2 regions of the Gordonia amicalis genome follow, and region 1 is predicted to be linked to the other one. Evidence: riboswitches for the same ligand, from Rfam matches in the RefSeq annotation. Region 1 holds a riboswitch; the other holds the start of a gene.
The links. Region 1 has a riboswitch for S-adenosylmethionine ahead of IHQ52_RS11455 (bifunctional o-acetylhomoserine/o-acetylserine sulfhydrylase). Riboswitches for the same ligand answer to the same signal wherever they lie in the genome.
Positions count from the first base shown of each region.

Region 1 (11,632 bases):
GGTCAGCTGATAGTCGATCCGCCAGCCGGAGTCGTTGTCGAAGGCCTTGCCACGCCACGACCACCACGAGTACGGGCCGCTCTCACCGGGATGGAGCTCACGGGAGACGTCACGCCAGCCGGTCTCGAGGAGCCCGCCCACCCACGCGCGTTCGTGCGGCAGGAAGCCCGGGCTCTTGAGATTGCCCTTCCAGTTCTTGATGTCCGCCTCGGCATGGGCGATGTTCCAGTCGCCACCGACGACGACGTGCCGGCGACGACGGACGAGCCGACCGAGATGGTCGCCGAACTCGTCGAGAAACCGCGCCTTCTCCTCGAATTTGGCGATGTCCTTCTCGGCGTCGGTGAGCGCCGCACCCTTGGGCAGGTACAGACTGGCCGCGGTCACCGGTCCGAGATCGGTGTCGAGGTCGACCTCGAGATAGCGACCGAGTTCGTCGAACTCGGCGCTCCCGAAACCGATCCGGACGGCGTCCGGCGCCCGGCGGGTGAGCACGCCGACACCGGCATGCCCCTTGACCGCCGACTCGCTCATCGTGAGATGCCAGCCCGCCTGAAGAGCGGGAGCCAGGGCGTCCCGGGCGAGGTCCTCGCTCGCGCGTACCTCCTGCAACAGCACGATGTCGAGCGACGAGTCCTCCAACCAGGGCAGGAAGCCGCGGTTGTTCTCGGAACGATGTTTGACCGCCGCGCGGATTCCGTTGACGTTGACCGTGGAGATGGAGAGTGGCACGAGGCCACATAGTACGGATTCGGTCCGACAGATCCCGCGCCCGCCGCATACCTCCCGAGACGGGTCTACGGGTCTCCGATTGAGACGAAATGGAGGTAAGGCAACCCTTGTGCTCACCGAGGAGAATATGTAAGCATTACCTAATCCAGGCACTACGTTAGGTCCGAAGATGTTCGTTTGCATATGCCGCGCCGTCACCGTCGACGAAATACATGAGCACTGTGATGCCGGTGCCTACACCGTCGACGACATCAGTGATCGGTGTGGCGCGGGCGAGGGCTGCGGAACCTGCCTGGAGAAACTCGACAGCATCCTGAGCGAAAGGGCGGCCACCTCGACGAGCGCTGCATGATCCGACACTGACAACTCCAGTCACAACCTCGCGCGAGTACACGCGCGGGGCGTTTTGCCGTGTTAACTTCGTCACCAGACAATCGGCTAACGGGAGGCTGTCAGATGCGTGGCGACGACGAGATCATTGCACTACTCAACGAGCAGCTCACGAGCGAGCTGACCGCGATCAACCAGTACTTCCTCCACTCGAAGATGCAGGCGAGCTGGGGTCTGACCGAGGTCGCAGCGAAGACCCGCGCGGAGTCGATGGAGGAGATGACGCACGCCGAGATCCTCACCGACCGCATCCTCTTCCTCGACGCACTGCCCAACTATCAGCGACTGCTGCCGCTCCGAATCGGGCAGTCCATCCGGGAACAGTTCGAGTCGGACATGGCCGTCGAGGTCGAGGTCGTCGAGCGACTCCGCCCGGGCATCGCCATGTGCCGCGAGAAGGGCGACATCACGAGCGCGAACATCCTCGAAAAGATTCTCGCCGACGAGGAAGAGCACATCGACTACCTCGAGACGCAACTCGAGCTGATCAACAAGCTCGGCGAACCGCTCTACCTGTCGAAGACCATCGCGACTCCCCCGTCCAACGGCTGACGAACAGCAGCCGACCGCTCAGGCGCCGACCGGCCGTCGCCGAGCGGTGGCGATCGCGACAACCGCGACGGCGATTCCGCCGACGGCGAGCACCGCGCCGATCGCCGACGGCGACAGGAACCCCCACCCGGCCGAGACCACCACGCCGCCGAGGAACGCGCCCGCGGCGTTGGCAACGTTGAGCGCCGAATGATTGAGGGCGGCGGCCAGTGTCTGCGCGTCGGCAGCGACGTCCATCAGCCGCGTCTGGAGAGCCGGCAGCATCGTCGATCCGGTCAGCGCCACGAAGTAGGTGAGAATCAGTGCCGCCCAGGCATTCTCGGCGAGCACCGCGAAGGCGGCGAGAGTCACCGCGCTGGTGAACAGGCCGGCGAGGATGGCGACGGACACACTCCGATCGGCCGCGTAGCCGCCGACGAAGTTCCCGGTCACCATGCCCAGTCCGTACAGCATCAGGGCGAAGGGCACGACGGAGACCGGCAGTCCCGTGACCGACGTCAGGGCCGAGTTCAGATAGGTGTAGAACGCAAACATCCCGCCGAACCCGACGACGCCGATCACCAGGGTGAACCACACCTGCGTTCGTCTGAGTGCCCCGAGTTCGGTCAGCGGGTCGGTGATCGTCATGCCGGACAGGGTCGGCAGCACACGGACCAGTGCGACGACGGTCGCGATGCCGATGACGACGACGATCGCGAATGCGGTGCGCCACCCGAACGTCTCCCCCAGCCAGGCCGCCGCGGGCACGCCCACGACGTTCGCCACCGAGAGACCGAGCATCACCTGCCCGACCGCCTTGGCCCGATTCCGCGGACCGGCGAGGTGCGCGGCGACCAGCGCCGCGACGCCGAAGTACGCACCATGCGGAAGACCGGCGACGAACCGCGCCACGAGTAGAAGTCCGTACGACGGCGCGAGCACGGTCGCGAGGTTGCCGATCGTGAACGCCACCATCAACGCGATCAGGAGCACCCGCCGCGACATGCGCGCCGTGAGCGCCGCGATCAGCGGAGCACCCACGACGACGCCGAGCGCGTAGGCGGAGATGACGTGGCCGGCGGTCGGCTCGGAGACACCGAGGGAACCGGCGATGTTCGGGAGCAGACCCATCGCGACGAACTCTGTGGTCCCGATGCCGAAACCGCCCAGCGCGAACGCCAGGATCGTCAACCGGCGGGCACGACTCGAGATCGTCGACGAGGGACGCTCCTGCACCTTCGACGATGCGTCGTCGAGCACCTTCGGAACGAGGTCGTCCGGCGCACCGGTGGTCGTCGTGGGAGCGTCAGGCACGCCTCATGCCAACCGGCCCATGGAGACCACAATTCCCCCGGACCCGGTGAGTTGCTTCACAGGGGGCCGACGACCCCGCCCGCCTGCCCGATCGCTGGGCGATCGATTCCTTGGAGGTTGCCGGGACTACTCGGAGCCCGAGTCCCCGCTCGACGAACTGTCCGATCCGCCATCGCTGTTGCCGGAACCGCTGCTCGAATCCGACCCGCCGCTGCCGGAACTGCCCGAGTCCGAGCCGTCCGGGTTCGAGGTCCCGGAGTCGGCGCTGCCGGAGCCGCCGTCGGGATCGGAGCCCGGGGTCCCGGCGTCCGACGACGGCGCGTCGGAGGAATCGGTCTCCGACCGCGTCACGCCCGGATCACCGCCACCGGTGGACGGGTCGGTGCCGTCTCCGCCGCCGGCCGGGCCGTCGTCGGGTTCGGCGGCCGACGCAGGCGCCGAGGTGTCCGTATCCGCCGAAGAGTCGACTCCGGACGGACCGCTCGCCACCTCGGTGACGGCCGGGATGCCGGAACCGCCGTGGGTCGCCTCGACCTCCGGTCCGCTGGTCTCGGGATCGTCGTCGACGGCGGCGAAGGTTCGGGCGAGAGTCACCGGCACCTCGGAGTCGTCGTCGGCGAGCACGGTGAAGGTGTTCGGCTGCGACGTGACGGTCGGTCCGACGATCGCGCCCGCCCAGTACCGCACGGCGTTCACCGGCAGCAGCACGATGCTGCGAACGCTGGCGGCCAGCGCGGTCACACCGCGCATGAGTCGCGCCGGGGACAGGCTGACGATGCCCTGCAGGATGTCCTCGAAGACGAAGAGGTCGGGAAGGTAGGCGCCGTAACCGAGCTGCGGCAGCGGCGGGAGGACACCCTGGACCAGGCGGACGACGGGCTGCAGGTTCGCCAGGGTGATCCCGAGCGGGAGGCCGACCGTCGGACGGCCGGACAGGAAGTCGCCGATCTCGCCGGTGTAGCCGAGGTCGGATGCCCAGCCCTGGACCAGCTCGGCGAATGCCGACTTCGCGCCGACCATGCAGACCGTCCCCGCGTCGTTGCACGAGACCGGTCGCGTCGCCCACTGGGACGCGGGGTCCCGGTACATCGCGTACGGGTAGAGGAAGTGCTTGACCTGGTAACCGAGGAGCCCGTCGATCGCACCGATCGGGTCGTGGATGGGATCGGGCAGGTCACAGATGGGGTCGCCCTCGATACAGACCGACACCACCCGACCCTCGAGCTCACCGAAACCGGCGTCGGTCCCGCTCGTCCCGCGCGGACCGGACATCGTCAGCCCCGGGATCACGCCGATCAGGGACAGTTCGATGCCGCGTCCGGTCTTGTCGCCGGCCTGCCGCGGGTCGGAGTACAACTCGCCGCTGATCCCGTCCGGGTCGATGACGACGGTGATCGGATTGCCGTCCTCGTCGAGGAGTGGGTCGCCGTTCTCGTCGGTCGCCACGACCTCGACCGGACCCGAGCCGATGTCGGCCAGGACATCACCCGCGACCCGGGCACCCTGCGAGTACCCGGCGACGACGACCGGCTTACCCGAACACCGGGTCTGGTAGCCGGCGATCGCCGATGTGGTCGCCGCGTTTCCCTGCGCCACGCTCGAGTCGTACCCCGTGGCGCCCAGCGGCCAGAGCGTCGTCGGATAGTCGGCGTAGATGATCGTGTATCCGTTGTCGCCCGCATACTCGGAGTCCGGGTCCGGATTCCCGTCCGGCCCGAGCCCTCGGTACCGCTGTGTGACCCCGACCAGGTGTTGCCCCTCGGGGTCGTTGGTGCCGGCGGCGATCACGACCGCCCCCGCTCCGCAGGACTCGGATGCCTCCGCGAGGGCGTCACCGGGGAGGCATAGGGCGACGGCCACCGCGAAACCGGTTGCAGAGGCGACGAGGACGGAGATCCGTCGAGAGCGGAGGTGCGCCAGCGCAGCCATGAGGTGTTCTCCTCGATGAACCCGGACCATGCCAGTGCGGAAGCCCGCCGGGGTTGCCCGAACCCTAAGGCGACGACGAAGAACCTGACATGATGCTGAGAAGCGCTAACGACGCTGTACTGGGGATTCGCCGTGCCGTTTGACCGATTTCAACCGCTCGGACCACACGCTCAGTACACGGTTCGGAGGCAGTGTGAGGGGTTCGACTCGGCGTGACCGGGAGGGTTCTCAGGCACTCACATCCGTGTTATATCCTTGTCGCCAGGTCATGAGTATCAGCGCCAAGCCCCGGCTTGCTGATCGGCAACCCTCCAACCGCGGTGGGGTGCTCCGGGTGATGACCGGGTTGGGATCGCAGCAGCGAAGCCCCGGCAAGCGCGGGTCCGAAGGTCGGACCCCAACAGGGTCGAATTTGGCCCTGCCGACCGTAGAAAGTGATCAATCGTCATGTCTGATGCCAACGAGGGCACGAATCCGGCCGACAACTGGAGCTTCGAAACCAAGCAGATCCACGCCGGCCAGACCGCCGACGCGGCCACGAATGCCCGGGCTCTGCCGATCTACCAGACCACCTCCTACGTCTTCAACGACACGCAGCACGCGGCGAACCTCTTCGGTCTCGCGGAGCCGGGCAACATCTACACCCGCATCATGAACCCGACCCAGGACGCGGTCGAGCAGCGCATCGCCGCCCTCGAGGGCGGCGTCGCCGCTCTGCTCGTGGCCTCCGGGCAGGCCGCCGAGACCTACTCGATCCTCAACATCGTCGAGACCGGCGGTCACGTGGTGTCCAGCCCGCGTCTGTACGGCGGCACCTACAACCTGTTCCACTACACCCTGCCGAAGCTCGGCGTCGAGGTGAGCTTCGTCGAGGATCCCGAGGATCCGGCGTCGTGGCAGGCCGCCGTCCGCGAGAACACCCGCGCGTTCTTCGGTGAGTCGATCTCCAACCCCAACAACGAGATCCTCGACATCAAGGGAGTCTCCGAGGTCGCACACCGCAACGGCGTGCCGCTGATCATCGACAACACCGTCGCCACCCCGTACCTGATCAACCCGCTGGCCCACGGCGCCGACGTCGTCGTCCACTCGGCCACCAAGTACATCGGCGGACACGGCACCGCGATCGGCGGCGTGATCGTCGACGGCGGCACCTTCGACTGGCGTGTGCAGCGCGACGGTAAGGACCTGTTCCCCGGCTTCACCACCCCGGACCCCAGCTACCACGGTGCGGTCTTCGCCGACCTCGGTGCGCCGGCCTACGCACTCAAGGCCCGCGTCCAGTGGCTGCGCGACACCGGTGCCGCCATCGCCCCGTTCAACGCCTTCCTGCTCGCCCAGGGCCTCGAGACCCTGAGCCTGCGCATCGAGCGTCACGTCGCCAACGCGCAGAAGGTCGCGAAGTTCCTCGAGGGTCATGCGCAGGTCGAGTCCGTCGCCTACGCCGGCCTCGAGTCCTCGCCCTGGTACCAGCGCGGCCAGGAACTCGCCCCCAAGGGACAGGGTGCGATCATCTCCTTCGAGATCGCCGGCGGTGTGGACGCGGGCAAGAAGTTCGTGGACGCGCTGACTCTGCACAGCCACGTGGCCAACATCGGCGACGTCCGCTCGCTGGTCATCCATCCGGCCTCGACCACCCACAGCCAGCTGACCCCCGAGGAGCAGCTCGCCGCAGGTGTCACCCCGGGACTTGTTCGCCTGGCCGTGGGGATCGAGGGAATCGACGACATCCTGGCGGACCTCGAACAGGGCTTCGCAGCCGCCAAGTGAGACAGGTGAGGCAATTTTGTCGGTGAGTATCGACCTGAACGCGCAAGCGTCTGATCAGCCCGACTGGGAATCGGTCCCGGACGGGAAGCTCGTCGGCATGAGCATCGGCTCGCTGCCTCTCGACAGCGGCGAACGGATCGACAACGTCACCCTGGCGTTCCAGCGCTGGGGGACGTTGTCGCCGTCCCGCGACAACGTGATCCTCACCCTGCACGCACTCACCGGCGACTCCCACGTCACCGGTCCCGCCGACAACGAGCACGAGGCGCCCGGCTGGTGGGACGGCCTCATCGGTCCGGGCATGGCCATCGACACCGACGAATGGTGCGTCATCTCGGCCAACGTCCTCGGCGGCTGCAAGGGATCGACGGGTCCCGGGTCGCTCGCCTCCGACGGTCGGCCGTGGGGTTCGCGATTCCCACAGATCACCGTCCTCGACCAGGTCCGCGCCGAGGTCGCTCTCCTCGACCGTCTCGGAATCCGCAGCGTCGGAGCAGTTCTCGGCGGATCGATGGGCGGAGCCCGTGCACTCGAGTGGGCGATCGAATACCCCGAGCGCGTCCGCAGCGCACTGGTGCTGGCCGTCGGCGCCCGTGCCACCGCCGACCAGATCGGCATCCAGACCACCCAGATCGCCGCCATCAAGTCCGACCCGGCCTGGAACGGCGGAAACTACCACGGCACCGGACAGGTACCGCTGACCGGGATGGGCATCGCCCGTCAGATCGCGCACCTGTCGTACCGCAGTGAGCCCGAGCTCGACGAGCGCTTCGCCAACGAACCGCAGGGCGACGAGCAGCCGCTGCTCGGCGGCCGGTACGCCGTGCAGAGCTACCTCGAGCACCAGGCGTCGAAACTCATGCAGCGCTTCGACCCGAGCAGCTACGTCGTGCTCACCGAGGTCCTGAACCACCACGACGTCGGCCGCAACCGCGGCGGCATCAAGAAGGCGCTCAACGAGTGCACGGTCCCCGTCATCGTCGGCGGGATCGACTCGGATCGTTTGTATCCCTTGCGGTTACAGGCCGAGCTCGCCGAAGAGCTGGGCAACTGCGTCGGCGGTCTGCAGGTCGTGCGATCCGACACCGGGCACGACGGCTTTCTCACCGAATTCGACGCCATCAGCGACCTGCTCAAGCGCACGGTCGAACTGGCCCGCCGCGACGCCTGAGCCGGTCCCCGTTCTTCGGCGCTCAGCGCGGGACGGGTACCGGGCTGCTTGACGACGGAGCGGCAGGTGCTTCCGCCCGCGGCGTGGCCGAGTGATCGGGCGGAGGAGGAGTCGGCGCCGGACTCGACGGCAGTAGCTCCTTCGGCAACAGATCCGGTGGGATGCGCGGCGTCGTGCCCGGAGCGAACGGCAGCGTCGGCCACGGATACGGCGACAATGTACGCGTGCTCGTACCGGTCGACGGCGAGGTCGGCGCCAACTCTGTGGTGGCCCAGCCCGGAGCGTCCCGGTCCGGTGTCGGAACCGGTTGCTGGGGCACGGTCGGCTGCTCGAAGGTCTGCTCGAAGGTCTGCTCGACGGGCTGGTCTGGGACGCGCGTCACCGGAGCCGACGTCGTGGGCACCGGATCGGATCGCTGCTCGCTCGTCGTTGCGACCGCCGGGACACTGTCGACCGACGGCGACGGCTCGGTGACCTGTCGTTCGGCGAACGAGGAGCTGACCGCGTAGATGGTGATCAGTGCCGCGGCGATGATCGCGCCCGCGACCGCGAGCGGCATGGCCGAGAGCCACTCACGCTGCGGACGACCACCGATGAAGGCCAGTCGCGCGGTGCTCGGACCACTCTCACCGGCGAGGAGCGCCGCACCCGTCGCTGCCACCAGTTCCGGGGCGGACGGGCACACTGTGTCGAAGTCATGCCCCTGGGTGATCTCCCGGACCGCGGGCAGATTGGCGAGACCACCGACGAAGACCACTGCGTCCGGATTGATGCCTCGCGCGGCCACGTCGGCCACATAGCGGTCGAACACCTCGCGTGCCTCACGCACCATCGGTTCGACGGCGCCCGCGACATGGGATTCGGTCAGCGACACCCGTCCCGAACCGCCCGGAAGCGTCACCGGCGAACCCTCGGTGCCACCGGATCCCGCACCGCCGTAGGCGATCTCTTCCTTCGCGGTCCGGCAGGCGCTGAGCAACTCGCTGCGCCCGGCGCGGGTGCGCGACGAATCTCCGAGAGCCGGGTTGTCGGCGGTGAGACCTTCGGCTATGGCGCGGTCGAGACGCCGGCCGCTGATGACGGTCGAGCGTTCGACGGCGGTGATCTGCCGGTTCTGCGGGTCGACGGTGTACATGGTCATACCGGTGTCACCGCAGTCCACGACCACGGCCGCGGAGAAGCGATCGATCTCGCCGGTGTCGGCGAGGTAGGCGACGACGGCCTCGTCCTCGGCGACGAGACGGATCTGGCGGCGGGGGCCGCTCCCCCGTGATCGCAGATGGCGTCGTTGGGCTGTGGTCCGGGCCGCGACGCCGATCGGGCCGACGCGTGCGTCGGCCTCGCGGGCTGCGCTGAGCATGACGTCGATACCGGCGTTCACGCGCCCCGGGCCGTCGAGCCCGTCGGTCGGGTCGACGTCGATCACGCGCGAATCCACCACACTGCGGCCCAGATCGTCACGCGTCAGCAAGACGTAGTGGATCATGCCGGCGCCTGCCGACACGCCCATCGACGTCACTCGGTTCACGTGGCCATCGGTCGGTGTTGCAGTGATACGTACTCCAGCGGTCGATGCGTCTGCCCAGCGTCGTACTCAGTGCTGTCGGCAGCGAGATTTGCCTGGTCAGGCGCGACCACTGCGTCTCAAGGTCACGCTCAGGTCTCTATTGTAATCAATCCGTTCCCAACGAGTCGATCGACGTGGCGAGCCAGAGCATCACACCACCGACCGTCGCCATCACCGAGACGTCGAACAGTTTCCCTCTGACCTGCAACAATCCGGCCTGCGACGAAGGGATGAACGCCCGGAGCAACGCACCGACGAGAAGCGCCGCGCCGAAAACGAAAGATCCGCGTCGCCATCGGTCGAACATCACGAACAGCGCGGCCACGAGCACGCCGAGCATCACCAGCAGATATGGGATCTGAACGAGGACCGCACGCACCCCGTGCACCTGCTCGGGCACGGGTTCGGCTCCGTGAGCTCCGTCACCCGGAGGTCGCGGTCTCGGTTGGTTCGGATCCGTCGAGGGCGGATCCGAACCGGCCGGGCCGACGTGCGGCTCGTCCGGGCTCACGCCGTGCCGCCGCCCTCGACCCCGGCGACGGCCTCGGCAGCGGCTTGTTGGGCGGCGAGCTGCTGCTCGGCCCGTTCGACGACGTTGACGAGCAGGAATGCGCGGGTCAGCGGCCCGACTCCGCCGGGGTTCGGCGACACGTGTCCGGCGACCTCCCACACGTCGGGATGGACGTCGCCGACCAGGCCGTCGTCGGTCCTGCTGACGCCCACGTCGACGACCGCGGCACCCGGCTTCACCATGTCCTTGGTGATCAGATGCGGTACACCTGCAGCGGCGACGACGATGTCGGCACGCTCTACCTCCGAGCGGAGGTCCGCGGTCCCCGTGTGGCAGAGAGTGACTGTGGCGTTCTCACTGCGCCTCGTCAGCAGCAGGCCTATCGGCCGTCCGATCGTGACCCCACGACCGACGACGGTGACGCGGGCACCCGCGATCGGGACGTCGTAGCGCCGGAGGAGATGGATGACGCCGCGCGGCGTGCAGGGCAGTGTCGACTCCTTGCCCAGCACCAGTCGACCGAGGTTGATCGGGTGCAGTCCGTCGGCATCCTTGAGCGGGTCGATCCGCTCGAGCGCCGCGTTCTCGTCGAGGTGCTTCGGCAGCGGCAGCTGCACGATGTATCCGGTGCAGGCCGGGTCGGCGTTCAGTTCGTCGATCGCGGCGTTGAGCTGCTCGGTGGTCGCGTCGGCCGGCAGGTCCTTGCGGATGGATTCGACACCGATCCGGGCGCAGTCGGCGTGCTTGCCCTTGACGTAGGAGTGCGAGCCGGGGTCGTCGCCGACGAGTACCGTGCCCAGACCCGGGGTGATGCCCGCCTCGCGCAGTTTGTTCACCCGTTCGGTGAGATCCGCGAAGATCTCGTCGCGCGTGGTCTTGCCATCCAGTCGTATCGCGGTCACGCCCGACATTCTTCCATCCGGAGCGAGCGCGATGTGAGCCACTACTGTCTGTGCCGTGAGAGCAACCCGGGCCGACGTCGACCCCGCCGCCAGGACCATCTCCCCTCTCCTGCGGCGCACACCGACATCGCACAGCACCATCGAGACCGTCGACGGCCCGCGGGACGTCGCGTTCAAACTCGAGTACCTCCAGCTCGGTGGCTGTTTCAAGGTCCGGGGCAGCCTGTGGGCGACGCTGCACGCGCGCGCCGAGGGAACGCTGACGGACGCCGGGGTGCTCGTCGCGTCAGGAGGCAACGCCGCGATCGGCGCGGCCTGGGCCGCACGGATCGCCGGCGTGCCCTGCACCGTCGTGATCCCGGAGACGGCTCCCGCGGTCAAGGTCGGAACACTGCGAACTCTGGGCGCGGAGGTTCATCTCGTCGGGCTGCGCTACCAGGACGCCGCCGACGCCGCGGTGGAGATCGCCGCGACCACCGGCGCCCTGGCTCTCCACGCCTACGACCTGCCCGACATCGTCGCGGGTGCGGGCACGATCGGCCTCGAGGTCGCCGAGGACATACCCGGTCCGGTCACCACCGTGGCCTGCGTCGGCGGCGGTGGGCTCCTCGCCGGTCTCGCGGCGACCCTGCGTCCCGGCGACCGCCTGGTGGGTGCCGAACCCCTCGGGGCATCGTGTTTTCACCAGGCACGGGCAGCGGGTTCACCGGTCCCGGTCGAACTCGAGAGCATCGCCGCCGATTCCCTCGGTGCGACCCGCCTCGGTGACATCTGCTGGGAGACCGCCGCACAGCATCCGGACGTCGACAGTGTGC
Region 1 is NZ_CP091855.1:2,465,914-2,477,545, reverse strand. Features, by position in the region: gene IHQ52_RS11480 (exodeoxyribonuclease III) at 1-732, opposite strand, end outside; gene IHQ52_RS11475 ((2Fe-2S)-binding protein) at 902-1,084, shown strand; gene bfr (bacterioferritin) at 1,189-1,674, shown strand; gene IHQ52_RS11465 (MFS transporter) at 1,693-2,967, opposite strand; gene IHQ52_RS11460 (PE-PPE domain-containing protein) at 3,094-4,896, opposite strand; SAM riboswitch class IV at 5,161-5,280, shown strand; gene IHQ52_RS11455 (bifunctional o-acetylhomoserine/o-acetylserine sulfhydrylase) at 5,344-6,666, shown strand; gene metX (homoserine O-acetyltransferase MetX) at 6,683-7,837, shown strand; gene IHQ52_RS11445 (hypothetical protein) at 7,860-9,347, opposite strand; gene IHQ52_RS11440 (DUF3017 domain-containing protein) at 9,511-9,804, opposite strand; gene IHQ52_RS11435 (bifunctional methylenetetrahydrofolate dehydrogenase/methenyltetrahydrofolate cyclohydrolase) at 9,912-10,817, opposite strand; gene IHQ52_RS11430 (serine/threonine dehydratase) at 10,873-11,632, shown strand, end outside.

Region 2 (11,632 bases), 2.6 Mb from region 1:
AGCGCGATCCAGACGCGCTGACGCTGACCGCCGGAGAGCGCGTCGAGGGTGCGGTCGGCGAGTTCGAGGGTGTCGGTCATCTCCATCGCCTCGGCCACCGCGGCCTCGTCGGCGGCCGTCGCCTGCTGATACCACCGCTGGTGCGGATGCCGGCCCCGGCCGACGAGATCGGCGACGGTCAGACCCTCTGGCGCGACCGGATTCTGGGGCAGGATCGCCAGGGTCCGCGCGACCTGCCTGGGGCGGACATGCGAGATGTCGTCGCCGTCGAGGTAGACCGTGCCGGCCTTCGGCGGCAGCAGGCGCGCGAGGCATCGGAGCAGCGTCGACTTGCCGCAGCCGTTGGAGCCGATGATGGTCGTGACCTGGCCGTCGGGGACGTCGATGTCCAGGCCGTCGATGACCACCCGCTGGTCGTAGCCGACGGTGAGTCCGGTGCCGCGCAGGCGGGACGTCGCCTGCGAGGTGTGGTCGGCGGGGGAGATGGTCATACGGTCGCCTTCCGGGACATCGCGATCATCAGGTAGATGAGGAACGGTCCGCCGATCGCGGCGGTCACGATTCCGACGGGCAGCCCGCCGGGTAGCACCGTGCGGCACAACAGATCTCCGCCGAGCACGAGCGCGGCGCCGATCAGGCCGGACAGCAACGGCGTCGGTACCGCGGTGCGGGCCAGCCGCAGCGCGATCTGCGGGGCCAGCAGTGCGACGAAGGCGATCGGTCCGGCGGCGGACACACACAGCGCACTGACCAGGACCGCCGTCAGCAACAGCGTGGTGGACACCGCGCCGGTCCGGACGCCCAGGCCGCGCGCCAGATCCGGACCGAGGCTGAGCATTCCGATCTGCCGGGACAGCACCACGATCACGACGACCCCGACCGCGACCCCGCCGACCACCGGCCAGACATTGGACCAGCCCACGTTGGCGACCGATCCGACCAGCCACACCTGGGCACGCCCGACGTCGTGGATGTCGGCGCGGGTGAGCAGGAAGTTGGTGAGCGCCTGCAGCATCCACGTCATGCCGACGCCGATCAGCACGAGGCGGAACGGGTTGATGCCGCTGTTGGCCTTGCGGCCGGGCCAGGCCAGCACGTACATCACCGCGGACGTCAGGAGCGCACCGATCATCGCCGAGGCCGGGACGCCGAGGTCGCCGAACCAGCTGCCCCAGCTCGTCGTCGAGAAGGCGATGGCCGCGACCGCTGCCGCACTCGCTCCTGCGGTGATGCCGAGGATGTCGGGGGTGGCGAGGGGGTTCTGGGAGATCAGCTGGGTGATGGACCCGGAGAACCCGAGGCCGATGCCCACCAGCAGGCCGACGAGGGCTCGGGGGAGCGCGACGTCGAAGACGACGACGTTCTCGATGCGGGTGCCGCCGCCGAGCAGGATTCGCGCGACGTCGATCGGGGTGAGCGGGAAGTCGCTGACGCCGACGCCGGTCAGGAACAACACCACGGCGAGCGCCGCCGAGACGAGCGCGACGATCAGCATGCGCGGACGCACGACGACCGAGACCGGCTCGATCGCGAGGCGGTAGCCGCCGGGATGCGGCGCGATGCTCCGTGCACGTGGCCCGGGCGTCGGCGTCTTGAGGTCGGACGTGTTCATACGGATGCCAACCTCTGCCGACGGACCATGACGATCAGGAACGGGGCGCCGACCAGCGCCAGCATGACGCCCACCTGGACCTCACCGGGGCGTCCGACGACGCGGCCGAGGATGTCACAACCGACGAGGAGGATCCCGCCGAACAGCGCCGAGTACGGGATGATCCAGCGGTAGTCGGCGCCCACGACTGCACGAGCGATGTGCGGCACGACCAGACCGAGGAACACGATGGGGCCGCAGGCGGCGGTGGCGGCGCCGATCAGCAGGGTGATCGTCAGGATGCCGAGCGCGCGGATGAGCACCACCCGGGAGCCGAGGGCCTTGGTCATGTCGTCGCCCAGGCTCAACACGTTGAGGAAGAAGCCGCTCGCCAGCGCGAACACCAGCCCGACGGCGATGAAGGGCAGACTCGCCCAGAACACGTCGATCCCGCGGCCGGCGGTCGAACCGACGCTCCAGAACCGCCACTGGTCGAGCGAGTTGGTGTCGACGAGCACGATCGAGGACGTGATCGCGGTGAGCATCGCCGTGAGACCGGTCCCGGCGAGCACCAGGGTCAGCGGACTCGAGCCGCTCAGCGCCGACAGACCGAAGACGACGGTCGCGGCGATGATCGCGCCCAGCAATCCGAAGAACATGAAGGCCACGGGACTGGTGATCCCGAGCAGGTAGATCCCGCCCACGACGGCACAGGCCGCGCCGGCGTTGACGCCGAGCATGCCGGGGTCGGCGATGGGGTTGCGGGTGTGTCCCTGGGTGATGGCGCCGGCCGCGCCCACGGCCAGGCCGGCGGACAGGCCGAGCAGAGTCCGAGGGACACGGAGGTCCCAGACGATGCCGTCGACGTCGGTGTCCTTGGTGATCTGCGGTATCCGGAGGTCGACGAGGGCCGACCAGATCTCGGAGATCCCCGCGGCGAAACTCGTCCAGACCTCGTCGAGCGGGACCGGGCGGGTGCCGAAGAGCACCGAGGCGATGACCAGCCCCACCAGGGCCGCGATCAGCACCGGAATGCCGAGGACACGGAGGGAGCGGCGCACGAAGGGTTACCTTACCAACGCAGTTCGACGGGCCTGACGGTGCGGCGCGGTGGATGTCGTTCGGGTAACGAAAGACCCACGGAACCCGAACGGAGGCCGTGTCTTCGGTAACACTGCTTTGAGTTCGAATCGATATGTTCAGTGTTTCCAGGGTTGCGAAAACAGGAGGATCGATGAAGTCACTCAAACGTGCCGTTGTCGGGGTGCTGGCTGCGGGGAGCATCGCAGCAGGCACGCTGGTGGGTGCTGCGCCCGCCCAGGCGGCCGTCCCCAACCTTCAGATGACGGGTGGGGTCTATTGCCAGTTCGGAGCACCGGGTACGCCGTGGAACCAGGCGTGGAGCATGACCCGGTTCATGCGGGTAACCGCGCGTGACGGCGAGTTCCGCAATGTCACGCTGCAGGAGATCAACGGCGCGACCAAGTTCAAGTCGCAGCTGAAGAAGGACGAGTCCCTCACCATCAAGACCACCTGGTTCGGCTGCTTCCCGTCATCGATCGCCGGGTACGCGATCTCCGACTACGCCGAGAACCTGACGGACAACGCCGGCTTCTGGTGGAACATGCGGCGCATCGACAACCCGTTCGACAGGTTCGGTGCCGGCTCGTCGGCATCGGCGGCGCTGTCCGGCGGCGGCACCGACGTCAAGGGAATTCCCGCGATCCCCGGTCGGTAGACGCCGAACCGCTGAACGAACGACGAGGGGCGACCGGTGAGAACCGGTCGCCCCTCTCGTGTGGTCTGGCGGTGTCGATCAGGCCGACGGGCGCGCCACCTTGTGGGGCTCCGACGCGGCGAGCATGTCCTCACGCTCGACGACCTTCACCCGCTCACGGCCTTCGGCGGCACCCAGGGCGCGCTCGTGCTCGTCGAGGCGGTACCAGCCGTCCCACGTGGTGAACGGGATGCTCTTCGACTCGAGCAGCTCGATGATCGCGTCCTCGCCGGGCGCGGCGGGCTCGAGCAGCTTCTCGGCCTCCATGTCCTTGAGGATGCAGTCGACGGTCTCGTTGGCGTCGCCCTTGGTGTGGCCGATGAGGCCGACCGGACCACGCTTGACCCACCCGGTGGTGTAGACGCCGGTGAGCTGCTCACCCTCGTCGAACACACGTCCGGCCTCGTTGGGGATGACTCCCGCCTGCGAGTCGAAGGGGATCTCGGGCAGGTTGTCCGACAGGTAGCCGACCGCCCGGTACACCGCGCCGACCTCCCAGTCGGTGATCTTGCCAGTGGGCTTGACGTTGCCGGTGCCGTCGAGCTGGGTGCGCTCGGTGCGCAAGCCCACGACCTTGCCGTCCTCGCCGAGGATCTCGACCGGGCTCTCGAAGAAGTGCAGGAACAGCTTGTGGATCGCACCCTGCTTCGGTTCCCGGATCGCGTAGTTCTCGATGATCGTCGCGACCTGGTCGGTGATCTTCGAACCACGACGGGCGACGGCCGAGCCCTCGTCGTAGTCGATGTCCTCGGGGTTGACGATGACCTCGATGTTCGGCGAGTGGTCGAGTTCCTTGAGCTCGAGCGGGGTGAACTTGGCCTGGGCCGGTCCGCGGCGACCGAAGACATGCACCTCGATCGCCTTGTTGGCCTTCAGACCCTCATAGACGTTGGCCGGGATCTCGGTCGGCAGCAGCTCGTCGCCGGTCTTGGCCAGCACGCGCGCCACGTCGAGGGCGACGTTGCCGACGCCGATCACGGCGACCTTCTCCTGCTCCAGCGGCCAGGTGCGCGGGAAGTCCGGATGACCGTCGTACCAGGCGACGAACTGCGCGGCGCCGTAGCTGCCCTCGAGGTCGATGCCCGGGATGTCGAGCGCACGGTCGTCGGTGGCGCCGGTGGAGAAGATGATCGCGTCGTAGTGCTGCTTGAGCTCGGCCAGCGTGATGTCGGTGCCGTAGTCGACGTTGCCGAGCAGACGGACCTGCGGCTTGTCGAGCACCTTGTGCAGCGCGGTGATGATGCCCTTGATCCGCGGGTGATCAGGCGCGACGCCGTAACGGATCAGACCGAACGGAGCCGGCATACGCTCGTAGAGGTCGATGCTGACACCGCGGTCTTTGGCGGTGTCGGACTTCATCAACGCGTCGGCGGCGTAGATCCCGGCGGGACCCGCACCGACGATCGCAACCCGCAGCGGGCGGCTGTTGTCACTCATGGAGTAGGTGTCTTCCGTTGCTCGGCGCGCCCCGACGCAGGTGCTGGATGCGAAACCCCTGATCCTACTGTCGACACGCTTGGATATGGCCTATCCCTTCTACGGTAGGCGCTCGGTGTCCCCGGCCAAAATCTCCTGTGAGGTAATCCTCACTTCTCGACGTCATCGTGACGACGCCCGCGGCCGGAGCGTTCCCGGGCGCCGGGCGGTTGCCACACGGTCGCGGGCATCGCATTCGCCGCGGGCGACGGGACGTGCGGGAGCCTGCAGAAGCCGGGCGGAGGTCACACCCGGCCGGTCTATACACTTCGCGCCATGGCCAAAGCTGCAGGCGGGGGCCCCGACAAGCCCTCCGGTAAGGGCGCCGCATCCCGGAACACGTCCCGGGGCGCCGCGTCCTCGAAGAAGCCTGCGTCCGGTGAGGCCGGATCGCCGAACGAGGACGTTGACGCCGCCCTCGTCGAGGAGGCGCCGCCCAGTTGGAAGAACGCGTGGCCGTTCTTCGCCGCGGCGGGATTCGTCGGACTGGTGGTGCTCGCGATCGTGCTCTCCAGCATCTCGCGGCCGGCGGAGGAACGGGTCAGCGACGACGCGCTGGTCCAGTACGCCATCAACGACCTCTACACGGCCAAGAACGGCCCCGACTACGCCGAGTACCGCGCGAACACGTGCGATGCCGACCTCGACAAGCCCGGGTTCCCCTCCGAGGCGCAGTTCGTCGCCGAGAACCAGGCGTCGCTGGACCAGAACGGCCACATCGAGATCCCCGAGATCACCGACCTGGTGGTCGACGGTGACCGGGCGACCGCGAAGGTCCATTGGCACTATAAGAACAAGTCCGAAGACAAGCAGGTCGTGGAGACGACCGTGGTGCGCGAGAACGGCGAATGGAAGGTGTGCTCCTCATGACCTATGCCGGCGACCTGACCCCGCGGGAAGCGTGGGAGAAGCTCGAGAACAATCCCGACGCGGTCCTCGTCGACTGTCGGACGCAGGCCGAGTGGTCGTTCGTCGGTGTTCCCGACCTCGAGGTGCTGGGTAAACGCACGATCTTCGCCGAGTGGACGACGTTCCCCGAGGGTCGACGCAACGAGCAGTTCGTCGAGCAGCTGCGCAGTGCCGGGGTGACCGATGACCACGAGGTCATCTTCCTCTGCCGCTCGGGGCACCGATCGATCGGTGCGGCCGAGGCGGCGACCGCCGACGGAATCGGCAAGGCCTACAACGTGGTCGACGGATTCGAGGGTGCCCTCGACGGGAACGACCATCGCGGCGCGTCCGGATGGCGTGCCGAAAATCTGCCGTGGAGGCAATCGTGAGTGCTGATCTGTCCGTGAGTCGTGAACTGCCGGAAGGTCTTTCGCCCGACACCATCGCCGTGCGCGGCGGCCTCGCGCGATCCGGGTTCCACGAGACCGCCGAGGCGCTGTACCTGACCAGCGGATACGTCTACGACTCCGCCGAGGCTGCCGAGCGTGCCTTCACCGGCGAGGACCAGCGGTTCGTCTACTCCCGATACGGCAATCCGACCGTCCACATGTTCCAGGAGCGCCTGCGTCAGCTCGAAGGTGCCGAAGCCTGCTTCGCGACCGCCAGCGGAATGGCCGCGGTGTTCGTGGCGCTCGGCGCCCTGCTCAAGGCGGGCGATCGGCTCGTGGCGGCGCGCAGCCTGTTCGGCTCCTGCTTCGTCGTGTGCAACGAGATCCTGCCGCGCTGGGGCGTGGAGACCGAGTTCGTCGACGGTGAAGACCTCGAACAGTGGGAACGCGCACTGTCGAAGCCGACCGACGCCGTCTTCTTCGAGACCCCGTCCAATCCGATGCAGATGCTCGTCGACGTCGCCAAGGTGTCCGAGCTGGCGCATGCCGCAGGCGCGAAGGTGGTGCTGGACAACGTCTTCGCCACCCCGCTGCTACAGCGCGGTCTCGATCTCGGCGCCGACGTCATCGTCTACTCGGGCACCAAGCACATCGACGGTCAGGGTCGCGTGATGGGTGGTGCCGTCCTCGGCACCAAGGACTACATCGACGGTCCGGTCCAGCAGCTGATGCGCCACACCGGTCCGGCGTTGAGCCCGTTCAACGCGTGGACGCTGGTCAAAGGCCTCGAGACGATGCGCCTGCGGGTCGACGCCTCGGTGGCCTCGGCACTGCGGATCGCCGAGTTCCTGGAAGCCGACCCACGGGTCCGCTGGGTGAAATATCCGTTCCTGCAGTCGCATCCGCAGTACGAGCTGGCCAAGAGCCAGATGACCGGCGGCGGCACCGTGGTGACCTTCGAGCTCAACGACCACGACGGCATCGACGGCAAGAAGCGCGCCTTCGAGGTCCTCAACGCGCTGCGGGTGGTGGACATCTCCAACAACCTCGGCGACTCCAAGTCGCTGATCACCCATCCGGCCACCACCACGCACCGCGCGATGGGGCCCGAGGGACGTGCCGCGATCGGTCTCAGCGACTCGGTGGTTCGCCTGTCGGTCGGGCTCGAGGGCGTCGAAGACCTGCTCGCCGACCTGGATCAGGCGCTCGGCTGAGCCCTCGCACCGGGCTCTCCTGCCGGCCGGTCGTCGCGGTGGCCGTCACGCTGCCCGGGCCGGGCGCTCGTGCCGGAATCTGAGTACGGCAAGGGCCACCGCGATGGGCAGGACACTGACGGTCAGCATGGTGAGTCGCACGGCGTCGGAGAAGTCCGTTCCCAGGTCGAGGCCGCCCACCTGCTGCAGCAGGTTCGGGTCGTATCCGACGCCACCGTGGCTCTGCGCCACCGCGCTCCGCGCGGCGTCCACAGCCTCTTGTCCCTGTGTCACCGTCAGACCCCGCTGCTCGGTGTCGGCGAGCCATTCACGCTTGAAGAACGCATTCAGGAGGAGCAGGTACACGGTGGGCCCGAACGCGTAGCCCGTCATCCCGAAGGCCGTCTGCACCGAGGCCACTGTTCCGGACTGACCACTCGGCGCATGCGCGAGCACCGTCTCCGACACCGACGTGGAGCTCACCATTGAACCGAGGTTGTACATCCACACGGCCATCACGAGCAGCCACAACGCCATCGTCGGGCTGACCGTGACCGCCATGAGCAGCCCGGCGGCCGCCATGGTCGCCAGACCGGCGACCATCACCGGTCTCGGCGAGAACTTCTCCATCAGACTCCCGGACATGATCAAGGCGCCGGCGATCAGCAGCGAGCCGGGAAGGAACAACAGTCCGACCGTCTGCGGTGACAACGCGAGCACCACGCTGCCGTACTGCCCCAGGACGATGCTGAGCCCCGCGATCAGGAAGTTGAGTGTGAAGGCCGCCGCGAGCGCCACCGTGAACGTCCGGTTGCCGAAGAGTGACAGGTCCAGCGCCGGTTCGGGAGTGCGGCGTTCGTGGCGGACGAAGAGCACCGCGCCGAGGACGCTGACGAGCAGCGGCAGCCAGGTCTGGGGCCGGAGCACGCCGTTCTGCGCGGCCGCGAGTCCGATGACGAGGGTCAGGAGTGCCACCCCGATCAGGACGATGCCGATCACGTCCAGCTTGGCACGCTCCTGACGAGGCGACTCCGGGACGAACCGTGCCGTGAGCAGCATCGAGACCACGGCAAGCAGTGGTGCGACCAGGAACACGAGCCGCCAGCCGAGACCCGTCACGGCCCAGCCTGTCAGAGCCGGGAGCACCCCGCAGAGAACCATCTCGATGGCGACGAAGATGCCGATGGCCTTCGGTCGCTGCTCTTCGGTCACCGACGTCTTGAGGAGGGCCAGCGATACCCCGAGCAGGGCCGCCATGCCCAGGCCCGCCACGACGCGCATCGCCAGGAGGAAGCCATACCCGGGCGAGAGCATGGCGAGCACATCGGCGACGGCGACCACGGCCAGTCCCGACATCAGGAGTCGTCGGAGTCCGATCGAGTCGCCGAGATTTCCCGCGCCGAGGACGGACGCGGCCATGACCAGCGTCGACATTCCGCCCAGCAATCCGACACCGGTAGGCGGGACGTCGAGTTCCCGGCTCACCTGCGGCAGATTCAGGCTCAGCACCAGTGGATCGACGGCCGTGATCGTGAAGGCCAGGGACAGCGCGAAGATGATCGGCAGAATGCTCGTCTGGGTTGTCGACCGCTCCGCAGGCACCCGCTACGCCTCCCTGCCCCTTCGCCCCGACGTTCATCGACTCTAGCGCCGACCTTCATGGCCGGAGGCGAGATTGCGGGAGGGCGTGCTCACCGGAGGGTCAGTTCACGATGTCTGCGAGGGGGATACCGAGCGCGTTGAACACGGTCCGTAGTTTGAACTGCGTCTCGTCGAGTTCCGCCTGCGGGTCGGAGTGTTCGACGATGCCGCCACCCGCCCAGGTGCGCAGACTCCGACCATCGGCCGCGAGCTCGGCGCACCGGATGCTGACCATCCATTCGCCGTCGCCGACGGCGTCGCACCAGCCGACCGTGCCCGCGTAGAAGCCACGATCGCCCTCGACCTCGCGGATGATCTGCGCGGCAACGTCACTCGGGGTTCCGCACACTGCGGGTGTGGGTCCGAGGAGTAGTGCGAGGTCGAGTGCGGTGACCGCCGGATCGCGCAGCGTCGCGCGGATCGGGGTGGCCAGATGCCACATCTCGCCGGTCGACTCGAGCTGTGGTGTCGACGGTGCGTCGACCTCGTCGCAGAGGTGCCCCAGGCGTTCGCGCAGATGGTCGACTACGAACGCGTGCTCGGCGAGATCCTTTGTCGACGCGGCCAACTCGTCGGCGGTCGCCCGGTCGACGGCCGGGTCGGCGGACCGTGGTGCCGAACCCGCGTAGGGATGGCAGGTCACGGTCGAACCCGACTTGCGCAGCAGCGCTTCGGGACTGGCGCCGAGCAGCCACGAACCCGAACCCGTCGCGGCGCCGAGGTCGACGCCGAAGGCGTTGTGCCCCGCGTTGCCGCCGGCGAGTGCGTCGAGCAACTCCGCGGGCCGGATCTGTTCGTCGAGCACCAGGTCGACGCTGCGCGCGAGCACGACCTTCCCGACGTCGCCGGCGACGATGCGCTTGACCGCATGCGCGATGCGTTCGCGGTGCTCATCCCTGTCTGGGTGGCTCACGGTCGACACCGCTCGGCGCGACAGCGGCGCACTCCCGGACAGGGGCGCCTCGCCGGTGCGGAGCCGCGCGGGAGCCACCAGCGCCGCGGGGTCGCGGGCATCGAACGGGATCGCCCCGGTCAATGACCCGACCTCACCCGCCCGCAGCGCGGCGGACGCCTCGTCGACGTCGGTGAACGACCCGACCACCCCTTCGCCCCGCACGGTGCCGTGGGGACGCGACAGCACGAAGACCTCACTCGATGACACAACAGCTAGGGTACAGGTAAGCCTGTCCTAACTTCGAATCACGGTGATCCTAAATTGACACCCTCGGGCGGGATCCGCGAACCTTGTCGCAGGTCATGAGTGCCAGTGACAAGCCCCGGCTCGCTGGTCGGCAACCCTCCTCCGCGGTGGGGTGCTCCGGGTGACGACCTGGCTGCGTTCGAACCCGAACGCGGCAAGTGTGGATTCTCGAGGAGTTCTCGTCATGACTGCTGTGCTGTCGGCACCCGTCACACCCGCCCGTCCTGTCCGCGATGCACCGGTGTTCGCCGACCGTGGGCCGTTCATCCCCGCGCTTGCAGCGGTCGTCGGCTCGGATGCACAGGTCCCCGTCGCCGCCGGGCGCAGCGTCGGTTACGCCAATCTCGACTACGCGGCGAGCGCGCCGGCGCTGGCGTCGGTCGCCGCGCAGGTCGCCGAAGCCCTCGGCGAGTACGCGAGCGTGCACCGCGGCGCGGGCCACCTGTCGCAGATCACCACCCGCCGATACGAGGCCGCGCGTGAGACCGTCCGCGAGTTCGTCCGCGGCCGCGTCGACGACACGGTCGTCTTCACCCGCAACACCACCGACGCGATCAATCTCGCCGCCCACATCACTCCCGGCGACGTCGTGGTCCTCGACATCGCGCACCACGCCAGCCTGCTGCCGTGGTGCGCACCGAAGGACGACCGCACCCGCGCCCGCGTGGTGACCGCCTGCAACACGATCGAGGACACCCTCGTGGCGATCGACGCCGAACTCGCCTCGCAGCCGGCCTCGCTGCTCGCGGTGACCGCCGCGTCGAACGTCACCGGTGAGGTCCTCCCGATCGGCCGGCTGGCCTCCATCGCCCACCGCCGTGGCGCGCGCATCCTGGTCGACGCGGCGCAGCTCGTCGCGCACCGTCCCATCTCGATCGTCAGCCACGGCATCGATTACCTGGCCTTCTCCGGCCACAAGGCGTACGCGCCGTTCGGCGCCGGGGTCCTCATCGGCCGTTCCGACTGGTTCGACGCCGCCGACCCCTACCTCGCCGGCGGAGGCGCGACCGCCGACGTCGACCTCCCTCGCGGCGGCAACACCGCCGGCGCCACCTGGCACACCGGCGCTGCTCGTCACGAAGCCGGTTCGCCGAACGTGCTCGGTGCGGTGTCGATCGCCGAGGCGTGCACCGCGCTGGCCGAGCTGGGACCCGAGGCCATCGGTTTCCACGAACTCCGGCTCAGCGAAAGGCTCGACGCCGGACTGGCGCGCATCGACGGTGTGCGACCGCTGCAGATCTTCACCGACTCCACCGACCGCGTCGGCATCGCCGGGTTCACCGTCGACGGCGTCGCGCCGCGGGCCGTGGCGGAGTACCTGAGCGACGAGCACGGAATCGGCGTGCGCGACGGCAAGTTCTGTGCCCACCCGCTGCTCAAGCGGCTCGGTCATCCGGAGGGTGCCGTCCGTGCGAGCTTCGGAGCGGGCACCACCTCCGACGACATCGACCGCCTGCTCGACGCACTCGCGTC
Region 2 is NZ_CP091855.1:5,071,152-5,082,783, reverse strand. Features, by position in the region: gene IHQ52_RS23245 (ABC transporter ATP-binding protein) at 1-491, opposite strand, end outside; gene IHQ52_RS23240 (FecCD family ABC transporter permease) at 488-1,612, opposite strand; gene IHQ52_RS23235 (FecCD family ABC transporter permease) at 1,609-2,652, opposite strand; gene IHQ52_RS23230 (hypothetical protein) at 2,826-3,329, shown strand; gene IHQ52_RS23225 (FAD-dependent oxidoreductase) at 3,408-4,805, opposite strand; gene IHQ52_RS23220 (Rv0361 family membrane protein) at 5,121-5,714, shown strand; gene IHQ52_RS23215 (rhodanese-like domain-containing protein) at 5,711-6,124, shown strand; gene IHQ52_RS23210 (O-succinylhomoserine sulfhydrylase) at 6,121-7,338, shown strand; gene IHQ52_RS23205 (MFS transporter) at 7,384-8,919, opposite strand; gene IHQ52_RS23200 (isochorismate synthase) at 9,020-10,099, opposite strand; SAM riboswitch class IV at 10,212-10,326, shown strand; gene IHQ52_RS23195 (aminotransferase class V-fold PLP-dependent enzyme) at 10,344-11,632, shown strand, end outside.
Region 2: linked by a shared signal. The riboswitch ahead of IHQ52_RS23195 (aminotransferase class V-fold PLP-dependent enzyme) and the one ahead of IHQ52_RS11455 (bifunctional o-acetylhomoserine/o-acetylserine sulfhydrylase) in region 1 are both predicted to bind S-adenosylmethionine.